DNA from 4 places in the Fusibacter sp. QWL-12 genome. Region 2 is predicted to be linked to each of the others. Evidence: riboswitches for the same ligand, from Rfam matches in the RefSeq annotation. Region 2 holds a riboswitch; each other region holds the start of a gene.
What was found. A riboswitch is a leader RNA that binds a small molecule or an ion and turns the genes downstream of it on or off. The one in region 2 is predicted to bind S-adenosylmethionine.
Positions count from the first base shown of each region.

Region 1: another riboswitch for S-adenosylmethionine. It lies ahead of AC4PID_RS02535 (aspartate kinase); the one in region 2 lies ahead of AC4PID_RS05360 (methionine ABC transporter ATP-binding protein).
Region 3: another riboswitch for S-adenosylmethionine. It lies ahead of AC4PID_RS14110 (O-acetylhomoserine aminocarboxypropyltransferase/cysteine synthase family protein); the one in region 2 lies ahead of AC4PID_RS05360 (methionine ABC transporter ATP-binding protein).
Region 4: another riboswitch for S-adenosylmethionine. It lies ahead of metK (methionine adenosyltransferase); the one in region 2 lies ahead of AC4PID_RS05360 (methionine ABC transporter ATP-binding protein).

Region 1 covers NZ_CM178745.1:432,361-435,698, reverse strand. The annotation lists gene AC4PID_RS02545 (ABC transporter ATP-binding protein) at 1-18, shown strand, start outside; gene AC4PID_RS02540 (ABC transporter ATP-binding protein) at 52-1,929, shown strand; SAM riboswitch class I at 2,058-2,167, shown strand; gene AC4PID_RS02535 (aspartate kinase) at 2,252-3,338, shown strand, end outside.
Region 2 covers NZ_CM178745.1:1,025,729-1,029,066, reverse strand. The annotation lists gene AC4PID_RS05370 (MetQ/NlpA family ABC transporter substrate-binding protein) at 1-269, opposite strand, end outside; gene AC4PID_RS05365 (methionine ABC transporter permease) at 338-988, opposite strand; gene AC4PID_RS05360 (methionine ABC transporter ATP-binding protein) at 988-1,977, opposite strand; SAM riboswitch class I at 2,028-2,124, opposite strand; SAM riboswitch class I at 2,206-2,306, opposite strand; gene AC4PID_RS05355 (FUSC family protein) at 2,443-2,937, opposite strand; gene abc-f (ribosomal protection-like ABC-F family protein) at 3,067-3,338, opposite strand, start outside.
Region 3 covers NZ_CM178745.1:2,943,985-2,947,322, reverse strand. The annotation lists gene AC4PID_RS14115 (homoserine O-succinyltransferase) at 1-133, opposite strand, end outside; gene AC4PID_RS14110 (O-acetylhomoserine aminocarboxypropyltransferase/cysteine synthase family protein) at 181-1,485, opposite strand; SAM riboswitch class I at 1,640-1,737, opposite strand; gene AC4PID_RS14105 (hypothetical protein) at 1,916-2,842, shown strand; gene AC4PID_RS14100 (DEAD/DEAH box helicase) at 2,827-3,338, opposite strand, start outside.
Region 4 covers NZ_CM178745.1:1,459,335-1,462,672, reverse strand. The annotation lists gene AC4PID_RS07370 (phospho-sugar mutase) at 1-739, shown strand, start outside; gene AC4PID_RS07365 (hypothetical protein) at 739-1,869, shown strand; gene AC4PID_RS07360 (hypothetical protein) at 2,016-2,219, opposite strand; SAM riboswitch class I at 2,419-2,518, shown strand; gene metK (methionine adenosyltransferase) at 2,632-3,338, shown strand, end outside.

The sequences.
Region 1 (3,338 bases), 590 kb from region 2:
CAACAAATGGTTGTCTAATAACTGTTTGGCCTAAATCGTAGGAGGATTCAAGTGGAAAATCAAAAAGAAATGAAACTCAAATATGATAAAACAATATGGAAAGAGTTAATCCTCTACTTTAAAAACTTTAAAAGGGATTTTCTAATTCTCTGTTTTTTCATGATCGGACTCGCATCAATAGACATCACATTTCCGCTGTTAACACAATATGCAATCGATCATTTTGTTGAACCAAGAAACCTTGATGGGCTTGGTATGGTAGGCGTTTTCTATGGCCTACTTGCTATTGGACTTGCATTGATCGTCTTTCTGTTCATTAGAAGAGCAGGGAAGATAGAAATGGGATTGCTTTACAAGATGCGTAAGGATAGCTTCGAAAAATTACAAAAACTATCCTTTAGCTATTATGACAAAAATGCGATCGGTTGGATGATCGCTAGAACGACATCAGATGCTTCGAAAATTTCTGAAACCATTGCATGGGGTGTGGTTGACCTCGTGTGGGGACTCACCATGATGTTTGGTATTGCCATCGTCATGTTGGTTTCTAACTGGAAATTGGCACTTGTTACATTGGTTACAGTACCATTATTAGCGGTCATCAGCGTTTTCTTCGAAAAGAAAATGTTAGTTTCCTTTAGAAATGTAAGAAAGATCAACTCGAAGATCACTGGGTTGTTTAATGACGGTATCGTCGGTGCAAGAACGACAAAAACATTAGTTCGCGAAGAGCTTAACCGCGAAGAATTTGGAGAAGTTACATTTGATATGAAGAATACTTCTGTAAGAGCAGGCGTACTTTCAGCAGGTTACCTGCCATTGGCACTCTTTATATCTGCTATAGGTATGGCGTTAACCCTTTACTTCGGTAGCATCTACCTTGCTGGTAGTTTGATAACCTATGGTAAGCTGGTATTGTTCATCACCTATGCGAGAATGTTCTTTGATCCAGTGCTTGAGCTTGCGAGAATTTACACTGAAATGATTAGTGCACAAGCAGCTGCAGAGCGCGTTATGTCACTGATTAACGAAAAAGAAGAAATCGTAGAAAGTGAATCGGTTCTCAACAAGTATGGGGATCATTATCACCAGAAAAAAGAAAATTGGGAAGCCATTCATGGCGACGTTACTTTTGAACACATCGACTTCTATTACAAAGAAGGAGAGTATATCCTAAAGGATTTCAACCTCGAGGTAAAAAAAGGTCAAACGGTTGCTTTGGTAGGAGAAACAGGCTCTGGAAAGAGTACAATTGTCAATCTTGCATGTCGTTTCTACGAGCCAACAGGTGGTAAAATTTTGATCGATGGTGTCGATTATAAAGAACGATCACAAAACTGGTTGCATGCCAACATCGGGTACGTACTCCAATCACCACACTTATTCAGCGGTACCATAAAAGAAAATATTCGATATGGTAAATTGGATGCAACTGAGGCAGAAATTATAGAAGCTGCAAAAACAGTTAACGCACATGATTTTATCTCAAAGCTTGAAAAAGGTTATGATACTGAGGTTGGTGAAGGTGGTGGTATGTTATCTACAGGTGAAAAACAACTCATTTCATTTGCTAGAGCGATTATCTCAAAGCCGAGATTGTTCTTCTTAGATGAAGCAACTTCTTCCATCGATACTGAAACAGAATCTAAAATTCAACATGCCATTGATAAAGTACTTGAGAACAGAACCAGCTTTATCGTAGCACATAGACTTTCAACCATTCGAAATGCAGATCTTATTTTGGTAATCGAAAAAGGACAGATTATTGAAAAAGGAAATCATCATGAGTTGATGGCTAGAAAAGGTCACTACTATGAGCTTTATTCGAATCAGTTTATCGAAGAGGGCGAGCAAGCGATCTTAAACAAACAACACGTTACACCTGAAAAGAACCCCAATGGTAAAAAAGAGGGGCTAATGACGGCGTAATGTGCGAGAAAAAATACAAATTAAATGAATAATTACTCTTGAATGCGCTGATGAATTGTGTTAATATCACTATTAATTAATATTTTTCACATCATCATGCGGATTCGTTCGCAAGACAACTGTATATCCCCTTATCCAGAGAGGCCGAGAGACCAGGCTCGACGACGCCCAGCAACCTGCATCCCATTCGATGCGTGGTGCCAATTCCTGCATTTCGCAAAGAAATGAGAGATAAGAGAGTGGAAACACTTTAATTCTGTCGCTTTCAATGTGAAAGCGACTTTTTTAATTTTCAGATTAAATCGACGAAAGGAGGATTTTCGTGAGCATCATTGTACAAAAATATGGTGGTACATCCATGGCAAATTCAGAGTGTGTTAAAAACGTAGCAGAAAAGGTGGTTGGAACCAAACGAAAGGGTCATGATGTCGTCGTAGTCGTCTCTGCTCCAGCAGGCATGACCGATCAACTTGTGAACCGAGCAAAAGAAATCACGGACAAGCCTTCAGGAAGAGAACTCGATATGATCTTGGCGACAGGTGAACAAATTTCCATCTCTCTTTTAGCAATGGCAATTAAGGCGTTGGGTGAAGACGCAATATCGTTTACAAGTGCTCAAGTGGGCATTTATACAGATAAAAATCACAATAAAGCTAAAATAGAAGAAATAGACACTTCTAAGATCAATCGTGCCCTTTCAGAAGGTAAAGTAGTTATCATAGCAGGCTTTCAAGGCGTTACAAAAGACCTTGAGATTACCACGCTTGGAAGAGGGGGTTCCGATACATCTGCTGTAGCAATAGGCGTAGCGCTTAATGCAGACGAAGTGGAAATTTATACAGACGTTGACGGGATTTATACTGCTGATCCTAGAATCGTCCCCAATGCACATAAAATTGACTATATTACTTTTGATGAAATGCTTGAAATGGCGGGATCAGGCGCGAAGGTGCTCCACCTTAGAAGTGTTGAGCTAGCAGCTAAAAACAATATCCCGATTCACTTGCGTTCATCATTTACAGATACCATAGGCACATATGTCACCGACGAGGAGGAAAAAATGGAAGAGGTTCTAGTGCGTGGCGTTGCACATACCACAAATAATGCTAAAATTACCATTGCAAATATTGAAAATACAGCGAATAATATCGCTTACATCTTTAAGACGATTTCTGATGCCAACATCAATGTAGACGTTATCACTCAAAACTACATCAACAAAGAGGGCATTACGATATCGTTTACAGTTTCACAAGAAGAATATGATCGCGCTTTGACGCTTTCAAAACGACTTGGTAAAGAGCTTAAAGCAGATGACGTGTATGGTAACGAACAGGTTGCTAAAGTATGTATCATAGGCGTTGGGATGAAGTCTACACCAGGTGTCGCTTCAAGAGTGTTTGGATGTC
Region 2 (3,338 bases):
ATGTAAGGAACGTGTTGGAAGAAGTTTGCATCGATTTCACCTTCACTAAGTGCAAGGTTAGGAGTCACATAATCTGTAAACTCAACGATTTCGAGTGTAATACCTTCTGCTTCAAGTGCAGGTTTGATGTGCTCTAAAATTTCTGAGTGAGGAACTGGTGTTGCACCTATTTTTAGGACGCTTGTCGCTTCTTCTTTTTTCGCACAGCCTGTAAGTACAAGGGCTGCAATTAAACCTATCGTTAAAACCAAAGTTGTTATTTTTTTCATTTGATGCCTCCAAATTAGATTATTTATATTTGTTGTTTATTATTTTGATCAACCTTATTCAAGATTTTCTATTTTCTTCTGTGAACCAGTAGGCGATTTGCCAACCAGTTACCTAGTGATTGCAATAATTGAACCATGATAACCAATATAATGATCGTTGCAATCATGACGTCTGTTTGAAAGCGGTGATAACCATAGCGGATTGCGAGGTCACCGATACCACCACCACCGACAGCACCTGCCATAGCAGAATAGCCAATAAGGTTGATGATGGTAATCGTCGTACCTAGAATGAGGGCAGGCAATGCCTCTGGCAGCATTACTTTTGTAATGATTTCCCATTGGTTTGCACCCATAGCGGTTGCTGCTTCTATGACGCCACCGTCAACTTCATAGAGTGAAGTTTCTACGATTCTGGCAAAGAAGGGGATGGCAGCGACCACAAGCGGTACGATGGCCGCATTGGTTCCGATAGAGGTTCCGACGATCAAACGCGTAAATGGGATGATAAAAATCATCAATATGATAAAGGGCATCGATCGCATCATGTTAACGACGTAAGATAAAATGCGATTGAGCAGTGGTCTTTCTAATATATGACCTTTAGAAGTAATCACAAGAACGATGCCAAGCGGTAAGCCAAACAAAATTGTAAATGAAGTTGCCACAAACACCATATAGAGTGTTTCTAGACTGGCCTTTAAAAGTAACTGAGTCATTAGAGCACCTCCACTACAACATGTTGGTCTTCAAAATAGGCGATGACACGACCCATTTCATCTTCAGACGGTGTTAGAACTTCGATTAATAATTTTCCAACTACTTGTCTCTGTATGGATTCGATATTCCCCGACAAGATGTTTACGTCATATGGAAATTGTCTAATGAATCCAGAAATAATTGGCGCGTTTGCACTGCCATTTGAAAAGGTTAGGTGTAATCTGGTTCCTTTTTGAGTTAAAAATTCAGGTGCTTCTAGCTCACCTAAAAAATGACGAGTTTGAGGTGTTGGAACGGTCGAAAAGAGTTCTGCAGTAACGCCTTTTTCGATTATTTTACCTGCCTCAAGAATTGCGACTTTATTGCATATCGCTTTAATGACTTCCATCTCATGTGTGATGACCACTAACGTGATGCCAAGTTCATAGCTGAGCGTTTTTAATAAGGACAGTATTTGCTTGGTGGTCTTTGGATCAAGTGCTGAGGTTGCTTCATCGCATAATAGAATTTCTGGTTCCGTCGCAAGAGCTCTTGCAATACCGACTCTTTGCTTTTGACCACCACTTAGATTACTTGGATAAACATTGGCTTTATCTGTTAGTTCAACTTTTTCAAGTAGTGAGGTAACTTTTTCTTTAATGATCGCTTCGCTGTATTTTTGAAGTCTCAATGGAAACGCGATGTTATCATAAACGGTTTTGCTGCTTAAAAGGTTGAAGTTCTGAAAGATCATGCCGATATTCTGTCTTGATTTTCTAAGTTCTTTTTCAGATAGAGCTGTAATATCAACACCTGAAATTACAACGCGCCCTGATGAGGGTTCCTCAATGCGATTGATGCATCTAATCAGTGATGATTTACCTGCACCACTTAAACCGATGATTCCGTAAATGTCACCTTTTTCAATTTCTAGATCAATACCGTCAAGCGCTTTAACGATTTGACCATTTTTTGAATATACTTTTGTTAATTCTGAGATTTGAATCATTAAAAAACTCCTTCTGCATAGAACATGCAAAAGGAGCTTAAAAACATCCTCTCACATCTTCCAGTTACTCTGACGGAATTAGCACCATGTCATAAGACTGGTTGCTGGGTTTCACAGGGCCGTTCCCTCCACCTCTCTGGATATGAGCTCATATTAAATTTTCGCGAAAACTGCAATTAAAAAGCCTCTTTTCACACAAGAAAAGAGGCCATGATAAACATTTGCTCTCTCTCATCTGTGGATTTCTCCCAGGAATTAGCACCACTACCTTATGAATGGTTGGTTGCCGGGCATCATCGGGCCAGTCCCTCCGCCGCTCTGGATAAGAGTTAAATTGTAATTGCTATGAAATGGATTATAGACAATCTGATACATACTGTCAACACATTTAATTTTATTTAACAATTAAAAGTTTATTCTGAAAATTCACACATTTCGAGTGGCTATTTAGAATTGTTAATTGTGTTACTCTTTTGAATTGACCTTATCCATTGGAAATACAAAATAATTGATAAGGCCACTTATAATCAAACCGATGAATGTATCCAGTGTACGATAGAAAGCATATGATACTTGGTTACCACTGGATGTGCCAAGTCCGATCGCTAGAAACACAATGATTGCGATTTTAATCGTACCTTGCCACTTAAATAAATTGCAGACATAGATGACGATGACAATTCCAAGTCCTATCGTAATCGGATTCATGGGAAGTAAAAGTGAAAATGTTAGTGCAATAAGTGCGCCTAAAACAGTCCCCAATAGTCGATCGCGAATGACGGAAAAGGTTGCTGTCATCGTCGATTCCATAGCAAATACGGCTGCAATAGCTGCAAAAAACGGGTTTGTCAGCTGAAAGCGATCTGCTACAAAAAGGGTAATCATTACTGCGATTCCAGTTTTTATACTGCGTGGACCAATACCATGTCTTGTGAGTTTGTTGAGTGTGTTTTTGAGCATGATTGCCTCCAGTGAAGGGTGATGTGATTGAGTGAAAACTTATTTTACTTGATCGTGTTAAAATCATAATATCTTATCCGCAATTAAGTTGATAATGTCGCTATCTGATTATACCCAATTTAGCTCTAATTAGTCGAGTTCGATGATGTGTGTTGCGATGCGTTCAACAAAGTGCGTGTCATGCTCGATAAACAGCATCGTAGGTTCATAATTAAGTATCATATCTTCTAGTTGAACCCGTGAAAGGAGATCGACAAAGTTAAGAGGCTCATCCCAAATATAGAGATGTGCTCTTTGACAGATGCTAGCTGCGAGTAACACTTTTTTCTTTTGGCCTTCACTGAGGTGTTGTAACTCCTTATCGAATAAAACAGCAGAGAAATCTAATTTAGTTAACATAC
Region 3 (3,338 bases), 1.9 Mb from region 2:
GCATAAGATTGAGTATGCCGATGCGAAGCGGTCTTATGTCCTGATGAATCGCACGAAACTCAGTCATGGTAAAGATATTTTCCGATGCTAACTGGACAGCAGCTGGTAGGTCGTTTGGGATAATAATTGGCATCTATTTGCTCCTTTCACTAAGCAGATCTATACTGACTTCGTTTCGGTTTATAATTGTGAGGCTTCAAGTGCCTGAGAAAGGTCAGCGATAAGATCATCGCCATTTTCTATACCGATAGAGATACGGATTAAATCTGGTGTGACGCCTGCCTTAAAGAGCTCTGCTTCGCCTAACTGTGAGTGCGTGGTACTCGCCGGGTGAATCACCAGTGATTTAGCATCGGCTACGTTTGCTAGTAACGAAAAGATTTCTAAAGCTTCAATGAATTTTTTTCCTGCCTCTGTGCCACCTTTTATACCGAAGGTAAAGATTGAGCCGCAGCCTTTTGGGAAGAATTTCGTCGCCAGATCAAAGTATGGCGAGCTTTCAAGTGCAGGGTATTTGACCCAGCTTACCGCTTCGTGATTTTCTAAAAACTTAGCGATTTTAGTAGCGTTTGATACGTGTCTCTCTACTCTTAGCGAAAGTGTCTCTAAGCCTTGTAAAAGCAAGAATGCATTAAATGGACTGAGGCAAGCACCTGTATCTCTGAGCAGTTGTACGCGTGCTTTCGTGATGTAGGCTGCTGCACCGACGTCCTGTGCATACCTGATACCATGGTAGCTTTCATCTGGCTCTGTTAATCCAGAGAATTTGCCCGAAGCTGCCCAATCAAAGTTGCCTGAATCGACGATGAGGCCACCGATAGAGTTACCATGGCCACCGATAAACTTCGTCGCAGAGTGAACTACGATATCTGCTCCGTGCTCAAAGGGTCTAAACAAATATGGGGTTGCAAAGGTGTTATCCACGATGAGCGGTATGCCATGTGTGTGTGCCACTTTTGCTAATTTCTCAATATTGAGGATGTTGATCTCCGGATTGCCGATTGCCTCTACTAAAATCGCTTTGGTTTTTTCAGTAATCGCTTTTTCAAATGCATCCACAGAGTTTGGATTTTCAGGATCAGGGGTTACGAAGTTCGTCTTAATCCCAAACTTAGGTAGCGTCACCTTCAATAAGTTGTAAGTACCGCCGTAAAGTGTCGTAGCCGCCACCACTTCATCGCCCACCTCAGCGATGTTTTGAATCGCATAGGAAATCGCTGCAGAGCCAGATGCTACTGCAAGTGCGCCGATACCGCCCTCTAAAAGCGCAATGCGTTTTTCAAGAACGTCTGTTGTCGGATTCATAATTCTCGTATAAATATTGCCTTCCGCCTTTAAAGCAAAAAGGTCTGCAGCATGCTGAACGTCGTTAAAGACGTATGAAGTGGTTTGATAAATTGGGACCGCTCTTGAACCAGTTGTAGGGTCTGCAACTTGACCACCATGTACTTGTAATGTCTCGAATCTCAAATGTTTTTCACTCATGTCTTTCTCCTTTTTTAAGCCTATCCTCGGCTGATCTAATATCAAACTAAAAGTCCTCAGACATAGCGTCTTTAGATTTTCCCACAAGCAAGATTGTGGCTAAATAAAAAAGACCTCTTTCCTAGAAAGAGGTCAAAACATGCGGATTCGTCCTCTCTCATCTCTCAGGTTTTTACCTGCAGGAATTAGCACCATGCTTTCGCTGGTTGCCGGGCATCATAGGGCCTGTCCCTCCGCCACTCTGGATAAGAGTATCTTGTTATTCGGTTTTTCCTATCTTAGCACCTACCGTTTTTCATGTCAATATTTTTTTATATTGGGTATCATAATAAAATCATACATAATATCCGTGCGTAAAAGATAGTAAGGTGAACAAAACCTTTATTATAAGCTACAAATAGAAATTGGGGAATGACAATAAGGAGGTCTTATGAAAGTACTTGCTTGGCTAAAAGAAGGAGATCCAGTCATTGAAACACTTACCAAACGGCATTTGGAAAACGAGCCTGTGCTATCTGAAACGCATGGGTATATTCAGCGTTATATCGATCTATACGACCCTTCAACTCGGCTCTGGGGAGGCGGTGTCTACGGTCCGAAATGGATCTCCACACACTATACCTTGATGGAACTAAAATACATGGCCATCGATCCTGATCATTCTTATTACCACGAGGGGCTCTCTCACGTCATCGATTATGAATGGGTGGCTGATGACCCACTTAAAGTGGACATGTGTATCATCGGCATGCTCGTCGGGCTTTCTGCATACGGTCACTCAAAAGACCCTCGACTGCTTGAAATGATCGACTTTATCATAGAGAATCAACAGCCTGACGGTGGATGGAACTGCCGCTATCACCCTAAAAGGGGTGGATCGAAAAAAAGTTCACTCCACACGACACTCTCAGTGCTTGAGGGCTTTGCAGAGGTGCTAAAAAATTGCTATCCCTACAAGCGTGACCGTATCGAAAAATGTCTACAGGACGGTGAAGCATTCATTCTTAAAAAGCGCTTTTTCCGCCGTGAAAGTACGGGCGAAGCCATCCATCCACGTTTTACCCAGTTTCACTATCCACCTCGCTGGTACTACGATATGCCTCGCGCATTAGAGTACTTTGTAGACATGAAAAGACCCTATTCTAGCATCATGGATGAGTCACTTGATCTCATCGAAAAAGCAATAGAAAAGGGCTATGTTTCAAAGGGAACACAATATTCTGGAAAGGTCCACTTTCCTCTTGAAGAAGGACGTGGAGGGCGTTTTAATACACTGAGAGCACTGAAGATATTAAGAGCCTATCGCCCCTTAAAATACCATGAAATTATCTGCTCAGAGTATCAGTTTCCCAAGTGAATCTGTTTGATTGACTGACCGATAAAGGCTTCAATTGCTTGGAGCCTTTTTTCATCCTTTCCAGTCAAGAAGGTATAGGCGACGCCTATCTGTCCAGCGCGCCCACTACGACCGATACGGTGGACGTAATTTTCAGGCTCATCGGGTAAATTATAATTAAACACATGGCTGACGCCCTCAATGTCAAGGCCTCTTGCAGCCACGTCTGTAGCAACCAAATAGCTAAGTTTATTATCTCTAAAAAGCTGCATCACCGCTTCACGTTTGGCTTGTGTTAGTCCGCCATGAAGGGCATCTACATCAAAACCATCCTGTAGCATCTCCTTAGTCAGCGTTTCCACGCCGATTCTTGAGCGACAGAAGATAACTGCTTTTTGCGGATAATTCTGTTTAAAAATCTGCTTAAAGTCATGGTATTTTCTACGGTTAGAGGTAAGTACCACGTATTGATCGATGGCATCCAGTGTGATTTGTTTTCTTGGAGCAGTCATCGCTA
Region 4 (3,338 bases), 430 kb from region 2:
TAGAATCGGTTTAATGATTAAAGATGGTAATCATTATAAAGCAATCAATGGCAATCAAATTGGTTCTTTATTTGTGGAATATGTCCTTTCATCTAGAAAAGATCTTTCGAAAGAGCATTTCATTGTTAACACAGTTGTTTCTTCGGATTTGGCAAAGGCACAAGCTGAGTTTTTTGGCGTATCACTTAGAAAAACACTAACGGGTTTCAAATTTATTGGAGAACAAATCGAAAAAGATCCAAGTTTATTTGTTATGGGCTATGAAGAAAGCTATGGCTATCTCTTTGATCCTCATGTCAGAGACAAAGACGCTGTAATGGGGACTTTAATGGCGATCGAAATGGCAGAGTATTACCTCAGCAAAGGACAATCTTTAAGTGAAGTACTTGAAAGCATCTATAAGCGTCATGGGTATTTTGTAGATGAGACAATCTCGAAAACCTTTGAAGGCAAAGAAGGTGGCGAACAAATGAAAGCGATTATGGCACGCTTTAGAGAGGCGTCAGATGACCTCTTTAAGTATCAGTCAAAAATAGACTATCTCATCGATGAAACAGGACTTCCAAAATCAGATGTCATCAAATTCTATTTAGATGATTTGTCTTGGATGGTATTGCGTCCTTCTGGTACTGAGCCTAAGCTAAAAGTCTATTTCTCTATTTGTGATGCAGACGCTGTTAAAGCTAAACAAAAGTTGGATTATTATAAAACACACATGTTAGAGAAGGTTCTTAGCTAATGTTTGATGTGAAAACATCTCAATTAAAATTTGTAAAGGCTGAAGCGACGAACACGAGGTTGATGGGTGTTGTCGGGGTTGTCGCAAGATTTCTAGACGAAGGACTTCGAGAGATCGTTCAAATATACCACTTGGATTATGAGGTCTACGGTATAGATGGCATATACCATTTAATAGAACCCAGTGATCAGGAGTTGGAAAATCTGATATTGATGGTGACTGGTGGCTTAGGTGGAGACTTTATAGAAATAACAGAGGAAGCATTCTACCACCTTGTTCTTTCAGCTTATGCAGTCGATAAAAATAGCGTCGAAACACATGTGGATTTCGACGCTTTCTCAGAGACTTTTTATAGCTGGGAAGATCATTTAAATGCAGTGAAACAAGCGGAACTCTATATTAGATTAGCACCTAAATTAGACACGAATATCGCAATTATCAACTATCTGATGATGCGTTTGGTGGGAAAAGACTTCATAGCAGCTAAAATACTAATTGATCCGCAATACGAGGTTGAACTTCACTGTCTTGAACTACCTTATACGCTAATTAAAAACACGATTAAACTGGTCTCTGAAGATACAAAGATTGCACATTATCGAGTGGAAGCCTTAATTGATTTTGATGAAAAGTACAAGTTGATGCTCTTTGATGTCGAGCTATCAAAATCGACAAACTTGGTAGTTGGCTTAGTTCATACAGAGTCATTGACCCTTTCTAGTATCGAAGCGGCTTTTAATCTCAACAAGTCTGAGCATATTATCGTCAGTCAAGTGACGGATCATTTCTTCGAGCGAAGATTCTCTAAAAGCAATCCGGAGATGATGAAGCAGACTTACTATCAAGGCAATTTATATATCGAGTTTAATAAGGATAATGGACACGTCAATCAAAACCCATATTATTTGAATGGGGATATCTACGCCATGTATTTTTTCTCAAGATCAGGTCATTTTTTAGTTGCTTCTTTGGTTGAAGAAAATCTATTAAGTATCGATCAAATGCTCCAGGATCAAAATTTATATGAAGAAAGCTTACAGTTTATCTGTGAACTGAAAACCGACGATCCTGTATTGTACTCATATATCAATAGTGGCTACGATACCATTTTTGACTTTTTATCTCAGTAGCGGTTATTCGGATGATTCATAGGATAAGATTTTAAATGAATGTAACTACTGATAAGTTTTTTCAAAGAATATTGCTTCATACTGGATAATAATTGACATTAAAATACCCCATTTGTTTAAAATGGGGTATTGTTATTTATATAGGTTTAATTGTTTTTCACAGTCGGTTCAATATAAATGTGATTAACTTTTCCAGATTCATAAGCTTTGTATCTCAGAAGTTCCTTTTTCAAAAGATCAATTTCTTTTTCAACTTCCTGACAAGCAAAAACGGCGTTTTTTTGCCTCAACTGTCTCAGTTGGAATGACCTAGATTCAATTTCAGCCATAATACGTTCAACGTAGTTCATTTATAACTCCTCAATCTATTAAAGAAAATGGGGCAATTGACTTTATCTATAACTTGAATATCGGCATTTCCACAAATTAGTTTATGCTTATTTGGCAGTTGTGTCAAGATTGTATTAAAAATATTTCGGAATGTTTATAATAATATTATTGTAATTCACAAAACCTTGTGATACTATAGTCAAGTAAATTTAATAGTAATCCTTATCAAGAGCGATGGAGGGAATAGGCCCTATGAAGTCCAGCAACCGGTTATACACGGTGCTAAATCCTACAGGTATGGATACCTGGAAGATGAGGTTGTAGAAAATACACCCTCTTCTTGTGAAGAGGTTTTTTTATGCCTACGATTCATCAAATGCGATTAAAGGATTCCGCTGCGTTAGCAGCACTAGATCATTGGAGGTGTATTTAATGTCAAGAAAAAGATTATTTACTTCTGAGTCTGTAACTGAGGGTCATCCTGATAAAATTTGTGACCAAATTTCTGACTCGATTTTGGATGCGATTTTTGAGCAAGATCCAACAGCTAGAGTTGCATGTGAAACCTCTGTAACAACAGGGTTGGTGCTTATTGCCGGTGAAATTACTACAAATTGCTATGTTGATATTCAAGGCATTGTTAGACAAACAATTAAAGAAATTGGATATACAAGAGCGAAATACGGTTTTGACGGCGACACATGTGGTGTTTTAGTTGCGATTGACAAACAGTCAGATGATATCGCAATGGGTGTTGATCAAGCACTTGAAAGCAAAGAAGGACAAATGAACGACGAGGTTGAAGCAGTAGGTGCTGGCGACCAAGGCATCATGTTTGGATTTGCATGTGATGAAACTGAAGAATTAATGCCATTACCGATTTCTTTAGCGCATAAATTAGCGAGAAGATTATCTGAAGTTAGAAAAGATGGTACTTTATCTTACCTAAGACCAGATGGTAAAACACAAGTAACCGTTGAATATGATGAGAACGGTAAACCAAGCAGAATTGATACAGTTCTAATCTCGACACAACACAGTGCAAAAGTAAAAAGAGAGCAAATTGAAGCAGATTTAATTGAACACGTTATTAAGCCAATCATTCCAGCAGATTTATTTGTTGATACTAGAATTTTAGT